DNA from 4 places in the Xenorhabdus sp. TS4 genome. Region 4 is predicted to be linked to each of the others. Evidence: predicted binding sites of a transcription regulator. Region 4 holds the regulator's gene; each other region holds the start of a gene.
The links. Region 4 encodes PurR, which represses purine synthesis genes. Its sites were predicted from a motif close to CANGCAAACGTTTGCNTG; they were not measured.
Positions count from the first base shown of each region.

Region 1 (3,215 bases), on a different contig from region 4:
TTGTTGATTCTGCCGATGTCGAAGCTGATATAAACATCAATCCTAATAAAGAAGATGTCTGATATTTCACAAATTCCTCAAGCCACGTCGCCACTGATGACGTGGCTTTCCTATCTGGGAAACCTGCATACCAAAGCCATTGATATGGGGCTTGAACGTGTGGGTAAACTGGGTCGCCAGTTAGGCTTATTGAACCCGGCTCCAAAAGTTATCACAGTATCAGGCACCAATGGCAAGGGAACCACCTGTCATAGCCTGGAATCTATTTTTCTGGCTGCAGGGCTTAAAGTCGGCGTGTATAGTTCCCCGCACTTAGTACGCTACACCGAAAGGGTGCGTATTCAGGGGAAAGAACCCGCGGAACAAGACTTTTGCCGTGTATTTGCTGCGATTGAAGCTCAACGTGGCGACATCTCATTAACCTATTTTGAATATGGGACGTTGGCAGCATTACAGCTTTTTAAAGAAGCGAAACTTGATGTTGTGATTTTGGAAGTTGGTCTGGGTGGGCGTTTGGATGCCACCAATATCGTTGATGCCGATATTGCCGCAATCACCAGTATTGCATTGGATCATACAGATTGGTTGGGCGCAGATCGCGAACACATTGGTCGTGAAAAAGCGGGTATTTTCCGCCGTGAACATTTTGCGGTGGTGGGTGAATATGATATGCCTCACTCAATTGCTGAAGTTGCGGATGAATTAGGCGCTAAGCTCTTTCGTCGTGGGATTGATTGGCATTTCTCACAGCGTGAAAATAGCTGGAACTGGTTAAGCGGTAAGCAACAATTCAATGAGTTACCTTTACCTAATTTGCCGTTGGCAAATGCCGCGACTGCAATGGGAGTGATACATTGCTTGTTGCAGCAGGATGACAAAATCAGCCGAGCCATTAATGAACAAGCGATCTGTGCAGGGTTAAGAAATGCGCAATTACCAGGGCGTTTCCAAATTGTCAGGGAAAATCCGTTAGTCATTTTGGATGTGGCTCATAATCCACATGCTGCGAGCTATCTAGTGCAAAAACTGGCCGAACTTCCTCGCTTACCAGACAGTAAGATCCGTGGTGTAGTTGGCATGTTGGGAGATAAAGACATAGCAGGTACACTTGCTTGCCTTTCCCAACAGATTGATGAGTGGTATTGCGCATCATTGCATGAATTGAGGGGAACAGAGGCCGAAGTACTATCTGGACATCTTGTGCAGGCTCGGACTCGGACATTCTCCGAAGTAAAAACAGCCTGGCAGCAGGCAATGGAAGATGCATCGGTGCAAGATATTATCGTGGTTTGTGGCTCTTTCCACACTGTCGCACATGTCATGGAAGCACTGGAGGAGGGCAAGGAAAGTGGCCAGTAAATTCCAAAATCGCTTGGTGGGTGTCATCGTTCTTGTCGCATTGGGCGTGATTGTCCTGCCCATGATTTTTGATGGCGATAAGAAATATAACGAAGAGCAATTTGCTTCGATTCCTTTGGTGCCAAAACCTGGTGATGAAGAAGATGTTGACTCGATTCCTCCATTGACACAAAATATGCCATCTACACCGCCAGAAGGTGCTGCACAAGCAATGCAATCACAGGAGCAAGAGCCAGATATAGACATGTTGTCCAGGCCATCGCCTTCAGAGCCAATAACAGCGCCTCCTGTCACTGTTACTCAAAATCCTAAAACAGCAGTGGAACCTGAGCCATCTCCTCAACAGAAAGCGGAAACTAAGCCACAGGTTAAACCTGAACCTCGTGTTGAAAGCAAGCCAGAAACTAAAAAGCCAACAGAACAGCCTCCTCAGGCAACAGCATATGTTGTTCAGCTTGGTGCGTTAAAAAATGCGGATAAGGTTGACGAAATAGTGGCAAGGCTGCGTCTTTCTGGGCACCAGGTATATACAGTTCCTTCTTCCCCGGTACAGGGACAATTAACCCGAATCTATGTAGGACCGAATGCATCAAGGCAGGCACTGGAATCTGTTTTGTCCGAATTAAGGGAACTTACGGGATTACAAGGGCAGATCAAAAATTATAAGCCATAATCTGATTGGCACAGCAAATGCTGTTTGTTTACCTGTCGAAAATTATTTTCAGTAGAGTGATGAATCTACTACGCAAACGTTTTCGTTTTCTGTTAGAATGCGCCCGACCTGAATGTCGGGAGCCTGTTTTGGATTAAAATATGGTCTGGATTGATTATACGATCATTGCCATCATTGGTTTTTCGGCACTGGTTAGCTTGATTCGTGGTTTTGTTCGCGAAGCGCTTTCCCTGATAACGTGGGGCTGTGCTTTCTTTGTTGCGAGCCATTTCTATACTTATCTGGCGGCTTATTTTACCCGCCTTGAGGATGAACTGGTGCGCAATGGGGTAGCGATTGCTATCTTATTTATTGCAACACTGATTGTTGGCGCAGTAGTAAACTATGTCATTGGTTCACTTGTTCAGCGAACGGGCCTGTCAGGCACTGATCGGGTTCTGGGGATCTGCTTTGGCGCCTTGCGTGGTGTCTTGGTGGTGTCTGCTATTTTGTTTATTGCGGACTCTTTCACGCCACTACCCAAAAGTCAGGATTGGCAACAATCACAACTGATCCCACAATTTAGTCAAATTATCAGGTGGTTTTTTGACTACCTACAAAGTGCGTCGAGTTTCCTGCCGGAGAGATAACGCTCTCCGCTTGGCTGATGAGGAAAGACTACATGTGCGGTATTGTCGGTATCGTCGGTTTTACACCGGTTAACCAGTCGATTTATGATGCATTGACGGTGCTTCAGCACCGTGGGCAAGATGCAGCAGGTATTGCAACTATTGATGGTAACAATGGGTTTCGTTTACGTAAGGCTAATGGTTTGGTCAAGGATGTGTTTGAAACACGGCACATGTTACGTTTACAGGGAACCGTCGGCATTGGGCATGTCCGTTATCCTACGGCGGGCAGTTCCAGTGCATCTGAAGCGCAGCCCTTTTATGTGAATTCTCCTTTTGGTATCACGTTGGCACATAACGGCAATCTGACAAACGCACATGAATTGAAAAAAATGCTGTTTGAAAATGCCCGCCGTCATGTCAACACAACCTCAGATTCTGAAATTCTACTGAATATTTTTGCCAATGAATTGGCCCAATTTCCCCATTTCCCCTTAGAGCCTGATGATATTTTCTCGGCAGTCTCAAAAATGCACAAAAAAATTCGTGGAGCTTACGCTTGTGTTGCCATGATT
Region 1 is NZ_NKHQ01000006.1:71,276-74,490, reverse strand. It holds gene accD (acetyl-CoA carboxylase, carboxyltransferase subunit beta) at 1-62, shown strand, start outside; gene folC (bifunctional tetrahydrofolate synthase/dihydrofolate synthase) at 55-1,359, shown strand; gene dedD (cell division protein DedD) at 1,349-2,032, shown strand; gene cvpA (colicin V production protein) at 2,173-2,661, shown strand; gene purF (amidophosphoribosyltransferase) at 2,694-3,215, shown strand, end outside.
Region 1: the regulator PurR is predicted to act here: its motif matches at 2,102-2,119, upstream of cvpA (colicin V production protein).

Region 2 (3,215 bases), on a different contig from region 4:
ATTGTTTGGCGATATGTTGCATGAAAGCCACTGGTCCACAGAAATAGAATTGCATTCCTTCTGCCGTTATTGCTTTCTCCACGAGGGATAGATCCATAAGCCCAGTATGTTGGTAATGTATGCCTTTCTGATCTACGTCCCTAGGTTCACGATACCAAACTTGTGAATACAAATTAGGCATAGATTGGGAAATTTCATTTACCTTATTTGCAAAAGCATGATGGCCGCCATGCTCTGCGGCATGGAACCAATTTACTGAGCCAACGTGATTATGGTTATGCAGGTGTTGCAGCATACTCATCATCGGAGTCAAACCAACTCCAGCAGAAACCAGCGTGACTGGCGTATCAGATTGCACATCAAGGAAGAAATCACCGTGTGGTGCTGCCAGCATCACAATATCCCCTTCCTGTACCTTATCGTGCAGGTGGTTTGAAATTTTGCCCTGAGGTTCACGCTTGACGGCAATTTGGTAACGGGTTCCGTTTGGTGCGGCGGTCAGCGAATATTGGCGGATTTCACGGTTTTCAAGTGCTGGATCTTCTATATAGATCGCCAAATATTGCCCTGGCTTGTAATCCATGACCTTGCCACCATCAACAGGCACAAACTCAAAGCTAGTGATGACATCACTTTGTGGTTGTTTTCGGCTAACACGAAACTGACGTAGATGACGCCAACCACCTTCCAGGGATTCACCGCTGTGATAAATTTCCTCTTCTCGATTGATAAAGACATTAGCTAATACGTTGTAGGCTTTTCCCCAGGCATTAAGAACTTCGTCACCAGGATGAAACATTTCATCAATCGTTGCCAGTAGGTGCTTACCTACAATTTGATAATGCTCAGGTTGGATACTGAGGCTGGCATGTTTATGGGCGATTTTTTCTACGGCAGGTAAGAGTGCTGACAGATTATCGATATTGCCAGCATAAGCGCAAAGGGCATTGAAAAGCGCTTCACGTTGATCACCGTTGATCTGGTGACTCATGTTAAAAATATCTTTTAATTCAGGATTATGCTTGAACATACGTTCGTAAAAATGCGCAGTGAGCTTAGGACCTGTAGAAACAATTAATGGAATGGTCGATTTTATGGTTGCGATAACCTGACTGTCTAGCATGGGGATCTCCTGAATTTTTCTCACATAATGCTGGAATCTATAAGTTGTATTTTAAATGCAACTTATAGGGTTTGGGAATATATCAAATTGAAAAAAGATAATTATCTTTCCTTAAATCAAAAAAATAGAATTTTAATTACCATGAATCGCGACCAGGATCACAAATATCAGTAATAAATCCGTAATCATTAGCGAAACAGTAGGTTATTTAGCTTCTAATAGGCTGCCAAGGTGTAATGCAAACGTTTGCGTAATTTATTTTGTCAAGACTATCTCATTCGATAAAAAGAGTTTACACTGTGTGCCATTCTGGCCCTCAGGGGTATTTTTTTAGAGATGTAGCTGAGTCAGGAGAACCAAATGTTAAAGCGTGAAATGAATATTGCGAATTACGATCCCGAACTGTGGCAAGCGATGGAACAGGAAGTTTGTCGTCAAGAAGAACACATTGAATTGATTGCTTCTGAAAACTACACCAGCCCAAGAGTAATGCAGGCACAAGGCTCTCAGCTTACTAACAAGTATGCGGAAGGTTATCCGGGTAAACGTTACTACGGTGGCTGTGAGTATGTCGATGTAGTTGAACAGCTTGCGATTGACCGCGCAAAAGCGCTGTTTGGTGCAGATTATGCTAATGTCCAGCCACACTCTGGTTCTCAGGCAAATGCTGCGGTGTATATGACGCTGCTAAAACCCGGCGATACAGTTTTAGGGATGAATCTGGCGCACGGTGGCCATCTGACTCACGGCTCTCCAGTTAACTTCTCTGGTAAACTTTATAATATCGTACCCTATGGTATTGATGAAAAAGGTAAGATCGATTACAACGATATTCGCATCCAGGCGCAAAAACATCAGCCTAAAATGATCATTGGTGGCTTCTCTGCTTATTCTGGCGTTGTTGATTGGGCGAAGATGCGTGAAATTGCGGATGAAATTGGTGCTTATCTGTTCGTTGACATGGCTCACGTAGCGGGTCTGGTTGCAGCAGGGGTTTATCCAAACCCAGTTCCTCATGCACACGTTGTGACAACAACAACGCACAAAACATTGGCTGGCCCACGTGGTGGCCTGATTTTGGCGAAGGGCGGCGATGAAGAATTTTACAAGAAACTGAATTCTTCTGTTTTCCCTGGTTCTCAGGGCGGCCCGTTGATGCACGTTATTGCCGGTAAGGCAGTTGCATTGAAAGAAGCGATGGAGCCTGAATTCAAAGCCTACCAACATCAAGTTGCTAAGAACGCAAAAGTAATGGTAGAAGTATTCCTGCAACGCGGTTACAAAGTGGTTTCTGGGGAAACCGAAAACCATTTGTTCTTGCTGGATCTGGTGGACAAAGACATTACGGGTAAAGATGCTGATGCGGCCTTGGGGCGTGCCAATATCACTGTTAACAAAAATAGCGTACCTAATGATCCACGCAGCCCATTCGTCACCTCTGGTGTCCGTATCGGAACGCCTGCAATTACCCGCCGTGGCTTCAAGGAAACAGAATCCCGTGAACTGGCTGGTTGGATGTGTGATGTGCTGGATAACATCAATGATGAAGCAACCATTGAAAGTGTTAAGCAAAAGGTATTGGATATCTGCGCAAAATATCCGGTTTACGCATAATTTAAATAAAATGTAGTATCAGTAATAAGCCCGACTCATAACGTAAGTTTTGAGCGGGTTTTTTGTATCAAAAACGGGGGCATTTGGATGGTTGTTCCATCGACATTTTGGTTGAGCTTGGGCTATTTCACCTATTTTTTCTCTTACGGCATATTCTTGCCTTTTTGGTCTGTCTGGTTAAAAGGTGAAGGTATTGATGCCTCAATGATAGGGATATTGCTAGGTGTTGGAATGGTAGCTCGCTTTGTCGGCAGTCTGGTTATCTCTCCTACGGTAAAAGACCCCGCTAAATTAATTAAAGCATTACGTCTCCTCTCATTGTTGGCATTGCTTTTTACCATTGGCTTTGTATTCGACAGCCATTGGGCATGGCTTTTCTTTATCATGATTGGTTTCAACTTATTCTTCTCACCACTCGTTCCCTTATCAGATGCTTTGGCAGGAACATGGCAAAAGCAGTTTACGTTTGATTATGGCA
Region 2 is NZ_NKHQ01000006.1:181,088-184,302, reverse strand. It holds gene hmpA (NO-inducible flavohemoprotein) at 1-1,123, opposite strand, end outside; gene glyA (serine hydroxymethyltransferase) at 1,484-2,737, shown strand; gene Xets_RS05030 (3-phenylpropionate MFS transporter) at 2,825-3,215, shown strand, end outside.
Region 2: the regulator PurR is predicted to act here: its motif matches at 1,359-1,376, upstream of glyA (serine hydroxymethyltransferase).

Region 3 (3,215 bases), on a different contig from region 4:
GCGAGCGAGAGCCACATGATCCGCTCAGAGCCAAATTTTGGTATCGCAATCCCAGCCAGGGGGCCGGCAATAAAAGAGGCAATCGGAATGGGCAGAATAAATAATCCCGCCAGCAAGGGAGATAGGCCCATGGCGAGTTGGAAGCGTTGGCTAACAGCAAGTTCCATACCGACCAGTGCTGCAGTGGAAACGAAAGCAGCGGCAACTCCCGCGGTGAAAGTACGATTGCGGAAAAGCTTGAAATCGATCATGGGGGTTGATGAACTTAACTGGCGACGAATGAATATGGCCGTAAAAATAATGCCTACAATGCCCACTGTCGCGGCAGTTACTAATGAAGGTACTGGTTTGCTTAACTCCTTGATCGCATAGGTGATACTTACCAGGCCAATCATGATTTGCACAGAAGCAATAAGGTCAAAGGAATGGTCTGGATTGTTTGGGCTTTTAGAAATAACGACCAGTGCAAAGCCAAATGCAATGAGGGCAATCGGGATGTTGATCAGGAAAACCGAACCCCACCAGTAATATTCGAGCAGGAATCCGCCGATAACCGGACCAAGTGCGGCCCCGCCTGAAGCTATGGCAGACCAGATGCCAATGGCAAGTGCCCTTTCGTTTGGATCTTCAAACTCTTGCCGGACTATCGCGAGTGTCGCAGGCATCATCATTGCCGCGCCAAAAGCAAGCACCACACGTGCAGCAATCAGGGTGGCAGGATTGGGGGAAAATGCAGCCATCAGCGATGCAACACCGAAAATGGCTAACCCGTTAGTAAACAGTTTCTTTGCACCAAAACGGTCACTCAACGCCCCCATAGCGGGAAGTAACCCTGCAATGGTCAACGTATAGGCATTCATGATCCACAATTTCTCTGAAGCAGAAGCATGTAAATCATGTGTCAACCGTGGCAAAGCGGTGTATAGCACGGTCATATCAATAACAACTAAGAAAAGTGCACTGGAAATAATAGCAAGTACAAGCCAGCGGATATTCGATTTCATAAGCAAATTCACCAATGCGGTTCGGCAACTTTGCCGAACCTTGACTAAATTGTTGGCGATCATTATAAATACATACGTATTTAATGAAAAGGGATTCGCATGGGACGACGTAAAACAATTGACCGGGAAGCTCTGCTGGATGCAGCGGAACATATTGTCACAACACATGGTGCTGCGGCTCTCACGATTGATGCGCTGGCGAAGGCGGTTGGCATTACCAAGGGGGGAGTGCAATACAGTTTTAGCACAAAAGATGGCCTTATTGATGCGATGTTTGAGCGTTGGGAGGCGAGTTATGATAAACAGTTTCATGAAATTGCCGGGAATGATCCCCACCCTCTAACAGCCGTGCGTGCGCATATTGAAGCAACCAAGCGATCTGATGAAGCATCGACCGCAAAGGCGGCTGGTTTGATGGCTACTTTATTACAAACACCAGAACATCTCGAATCAACCCGTATCTGGTATCGACAACGCATAGCAGGCTTGGACACAACGACGGAAGAAGGTCGGCAGGCGCGTTTGGCATTTTTAGCGACAGAGGGGGCATTCGTTCTGCGTTTCTTCGGTTTAATGGATATGACAGAAGATGAGTGGGGAAATATCTTTAACGACATTCTTGCTGCTATGTCACCCTGAATTTTTTTTGCAAGACCAATAACGGACTAATCGAATAAAATATCGTCACAAAATGAATTCCCTCAAGAATCATAATGTTATTTAACCTATTGATTACACGTGTCGCAAACGTTTTCTTTTTTTGCTGTTTCAGGGTAACGATTTATATGGGTTTCCTGTAGGATAGGTCGAAAACTTCGCTTTTTTTGGGAAACAATATTACATGAGCACAATAAATTCTGGCTCTGCTCATCGTCAGGGCTTGCTTCAGCGCGTGTTTAAATTAGGGGAACATGGCACAACAGTTCGTACTGAAATAATTGCCGGGCTGACAACTTTTCTAACGATGGTTTATATCGTCTTTGTTAACCCGCAAATTCTGGCGGTTGCAGGCATGGATATTAAAGCGGTATTTGTCACGACCTGTTTAATCACCGCAGTTGGCAGCATTATGATGGGATTGATGGCGAATCTGCCTGTTGCTGTTGCACCTGCGATGGGACTGAATGCGTTTTTTGCCTTTGTTGTGGTCGGTGCGATGGGGCTTTCATGGCAGGTGGCGATGGGGGCCATTTTCTGGGGTGCAGTGGGGTTGTTTATATTGACTCTCTTTCGTATCCGTTACTGGATGATCGCTAATATTCCATTGAGCCTGCGTGTGGGTATTACCAGTGGTATCGGTCTTTTCATTACCATGATGGGGCTGAAAAATGCGGGTATTATCGTGCCTAATCCCGACACGATTGTCTCAATCGGTAACTTTGCTTCCCATAACGTTTTGTTGGGAACATTGGGCTTTTTCATTATTGCCATTTTAGCGGCACGTAATTTCCATGCTGCGGTGTTGGTTTCGATTATTGTGACAACCGGCATTGGGTTGATGATGGGATATGTGGAATATCACGGTATTTTTGATCTGCCGCCTAATGTGATGAGCGTGGTGGGTAACGTTGATATAAAAGGCGCATTGGATGTCGCTTTGGCTGGCGTTATTTTCTCATTTATGCTGGTGAACTTATTTGATTCTTCCGGCACATTGATTGGTGTGACGGATAAAGCGGGTATTGCTGACAGTAATGGCAAATTCCCACGTATGAAACAAGCCTTATACGTGGACAGTATCAGTTCGGTGGCGGGTTCTTACATTGGAACGTCTTCGGTTACCGCTTATATTGAAAGTTCTTCGGGCGTTTCTGTTGGTGGCCGGACGGGTTTGACGGCGATTGTCGTGGGTATTTTATTCCTGCTGGTCATGTTTATCTCTCCACTGGCAAGCATGGTGCCTGCCTATGCCACAGCGGGAGCCTTGATTTATGTGGGCGTCTTGATGACTTCCAGCCTGACAAGGGTGAAATGGAACGATCTGACTGAATCCGTCCCTGCTTTTATTACCGCAGTGATGATGCCATTTAGCTTCTCCATTACCGAAGGCATTGCACTGGGTTTTATCGCCTACTGTGCCATGAAATTGGGCACGGGCAAATGGCGTGAAGTTGGCCCATGTGTTTTTGTCGTGACACTATTGTTTGTATTGAAAATGGTGTTTGTGGATGCCTACTGATCACGACCGAAACAGTGGTTAAGAGAAAGCCT
Region 3 is NZ_NKHQ01000076.1:657-3,871, forward strand. It holds gene Xets_RS14970 (MFS transporter) at 1-1,004, opposite strand, end outside; gene Xets_RS14975 (TetR/AcrR family transcriptional regulator) at 1,104-1,643, shown strand; gene Xets_RS14980 (NCS2 family permease) at 1,846-3,183, shown strand.
Region 3: the regulator PurR is predicted to act here: its motif matches at 1,745-1,762, upstream of Xets_RS14980 (NCS2 family permease).

Region 4 (3,215 bases):
ACAACTAATGGAAAACAGGGATAGGCCGATAATAAGAACAGGTTTTCTGCCTAAACGGTCAGACAATTGACCCCATAAAAGTTGTGCAAAAGCAAATCCGGCAAGAAAAATGCTAAGGCTCGCACTAATAGCATTAGTTGATGTACCTAATTCTGCTTTCATTGTATCAAAAGCGGGCAGATACATATCAATGGCCAGATAGCCTAACATGCTTAAACCCGCGAGATAAGACATAAATGGAATGGAGTTTTTATTTGTTGTCATTGTGTTAATAATCAGGTTTTGTAGTGGATAAGGAAATATTTGGCTTATTTTATATAGCATGATTTTTACTTGTGAAACGGTAATATTTGCACCATGTTGTGAAAAAAATTGAAAGGAAGATATATGTGGTCTGAATACTCTCTGGAAGTCGTTGATGCTGTTGCCAGAACAGGAAGTTTCAGCGCGGCTGCATCAGAACTTCATCGTGTGCCTTCTGCTGTCAGCTATACGGTAAAACAGCTTGAAGAATGGCTGGCAGTACCTCTGTTTGAACGTCGTCATCGTGATGTTGATTTAACGGAAGCGGGGGCAATTTTTGTCAAAGAAGCGCGTTCTGTTATCAAAAAAATGAATCACACTCGGCACCAGTGCCAACAGGTTGCCAATGGTTGGCGGGGACAATTTAGTATTGCGGTTGATCAGGTAGTAAAACCAGAGCGAACGCTTCGGCTAATTTTGGATTTTTATCGCCATTTTCCAGATATTGAATTACTTATCTATCCTGAAGTTTTCAATGGCGTGTGGGATGCTTTGGTGGATGGACGGGTGGATGTCGCCATCGGAGCGACACGTGCTGCCCCTGTTGGTGAGCGATATAGCTTCAGGGATATGGGGTTCATGCCTTGGTTGTGTGTAGCCAGTCCTGAACACGAACTGGCAGTAATATCGGGAAAATTGAATGATGACCAAATGCGGCCTTATCCCAGTTTATGTCTTGAAGACACCTCACGCAGTTTGCCTAAGCGTGATACATGGGCTTTGGATAATCAGCGGAGACTGATTGTCCCTGATTGGGATGTTGGATTAAGTTGCTTGATGGATGGATTGTGTGTAGGTATGGTGCCTAAACACCGTGCGCAACCGCTGATCCGTAAAGGCAAGTTGATTACACTTGAACTTGAACAACCATTGCCTGACAGCCCATGCTGCTTAACATGGTCGCAAAAAAGCCATTCACCGGCATTAAGCTGGTTACTTGATTATCTGGGGGATAGCGAAACGCTTAATGCCGAATGGCTGCAAGAAAATTAACCGTCAGCGGCGATAATCGATAAAAGGTCCATCTGCAACAGAGCGCCGTTCAACAAGGCGTGGGTGGACTTCGATAGTTTGTGCATCCTCACGTTTATTGACGATCCTGTCCAGTAACATTGAAAAGGCCATTTGCCCTAAACGCTCTTTGGGTTGGTGGATGGTTGTTAATGCTGGCGTAAAATAGCGGGCATTGCGAATATTATCATAACCGATGATTGAAATGTCTTGTGGAACGCGTAATCCCAACTCATCGGCTGCACAAATTGCTCCCATAGCCATGACATCTCCACCACAAAAAACAGCAGTTGGACGATGTTTTTGATTCAGGATCTTGTACATAGCTTGATAACCGGACTCAGGTTCAAAATCACCTTGTACAATCCACTCATCCCGAATAGCGATATTGGCTTCTTTTAGTGCTTTAAGGAAACCTTGGTGGCGCCCTCCTCCAGTATTTCTTGCCAATGGCCCAGGAATAGATGCAATATCACGATGACCACGTTCAATGAGATAACGGCCAGCCAGGTAACCACCATGAAAGGCATTATCAATAATTGCATCGGTAAAATCGCCTCTGGATTCTCCCCAATCCATGACTACCATAGGAATATTACGATAGCCTTCCAACATGTTCAAAAGTTGCTCAGGATATTCTGAACACATTACCAGCAAACCATCTACTCGTTTTTGTGCCAGCATCGCGAGGTAAGCTTTCTGTTTATCAAGGTTGTTATGAGAATTACATAAAATCAATGTATAACCTTTGCTATAGCAGCTATTTTCAACCGATTCTATAATCTCAGCAAAGTAGGGTGCTTCACTTGATGTTGCCAGCAATCCAATGGATTTGGTGTGGTTAACTTTCAAGCTGCGGGCAACGGCACTGGGAGAATAGTTCAATTCTTTAATAGCGGCCCAAACTGCGGCCTTTGTATCTTCGGCGACGAAACGGGTTTTATTGATCACATGGGATACGGTTGTAGTCGAAACACCAGCGCGTTTAGCCACATCTTTAATCGTTGCCATGAAAAAAGGACTCCTGACCTTCTGGTCTAATTTATATACCCTTTATCTTTCTTGTCGGGTATAGCTATTTGTTAATCGTTTACCAATATATTTATATACAGGGTGATGGTTGGCAATAATTTAGCGGTAAACCTTGAATTTTGTCTGATCTAGCTCAAAAGTGAAAGCAATAATCGATGCTATAAAGAGTATGGATTAAATATTGCGGTATGATTTTTAGATAATATGGCAAATAACTGCTTAAAATTTAGGATGTTGAAGTGTCTTAATTTTCACATTGAGGATGTTCTATGGATACAGATCTGAAATTGGGATTATTGGCCGCCAGTAGTGCATTAATCATGATTGTTTTTCTGGGGAGCCTCTGCCTGATCTGATCAAGATCTAAAAGAAGAATTTGTAGTCCCACTTACTTTAAAGGGGGGGTTCTCCAGCATACGAAATTCCGCGCATGAAGGAAAACCTGCCCTTATTATTTCAAGCTAGTATTAAGAACGAATCTTATTAAGCCAGATTTTCTTCAACAAATTTCCAGTTGACCAGAGCCCAGAAGTGCTCTAAATATTGAGGGCGTGCATTGCGGTAATCAATGTAATATGCGTGCTCCCAAACATCAACGGTCAGTACTGGCTTATCTTCGCCAGTCAATGGGGTTGCTGCATTAGAAGAGTTAACAATAGCCAGAGTGCCATCAACTTTCTTGACTAACCAAGTCCAACCAGAACCAAAGTTTTTCAGGGCTGCGTCAGTGAATTGCTGTTTGAACTCAGCAAAAGAGCCGAAAGCATTGTTGATAGCGTCTGCTACTTTTCCGGTTGGTTCGCCACCACCATTTGGTGACAGGCTATGCCAGTAGAAAGTATGGTTCCAAACTTGTGCTGCGTTATTGA
Region 4 is NZ_NKHQ01000079.1:59,808-63,022, forward strand. It holds gene punC (purine nucleoside transporter PunC) at 1-264, opposite strand, end outside; gene punR (DNA-binding transcriptional activator PunR) at 388-1,296, shown strand; gene purR (HTH-type transcriptional repressor PurR) at 1,300-2,325, opposite strand; gene sodB (superoxide dismutase [Fe]) at 2,830-3,215, opposite strand, start outside.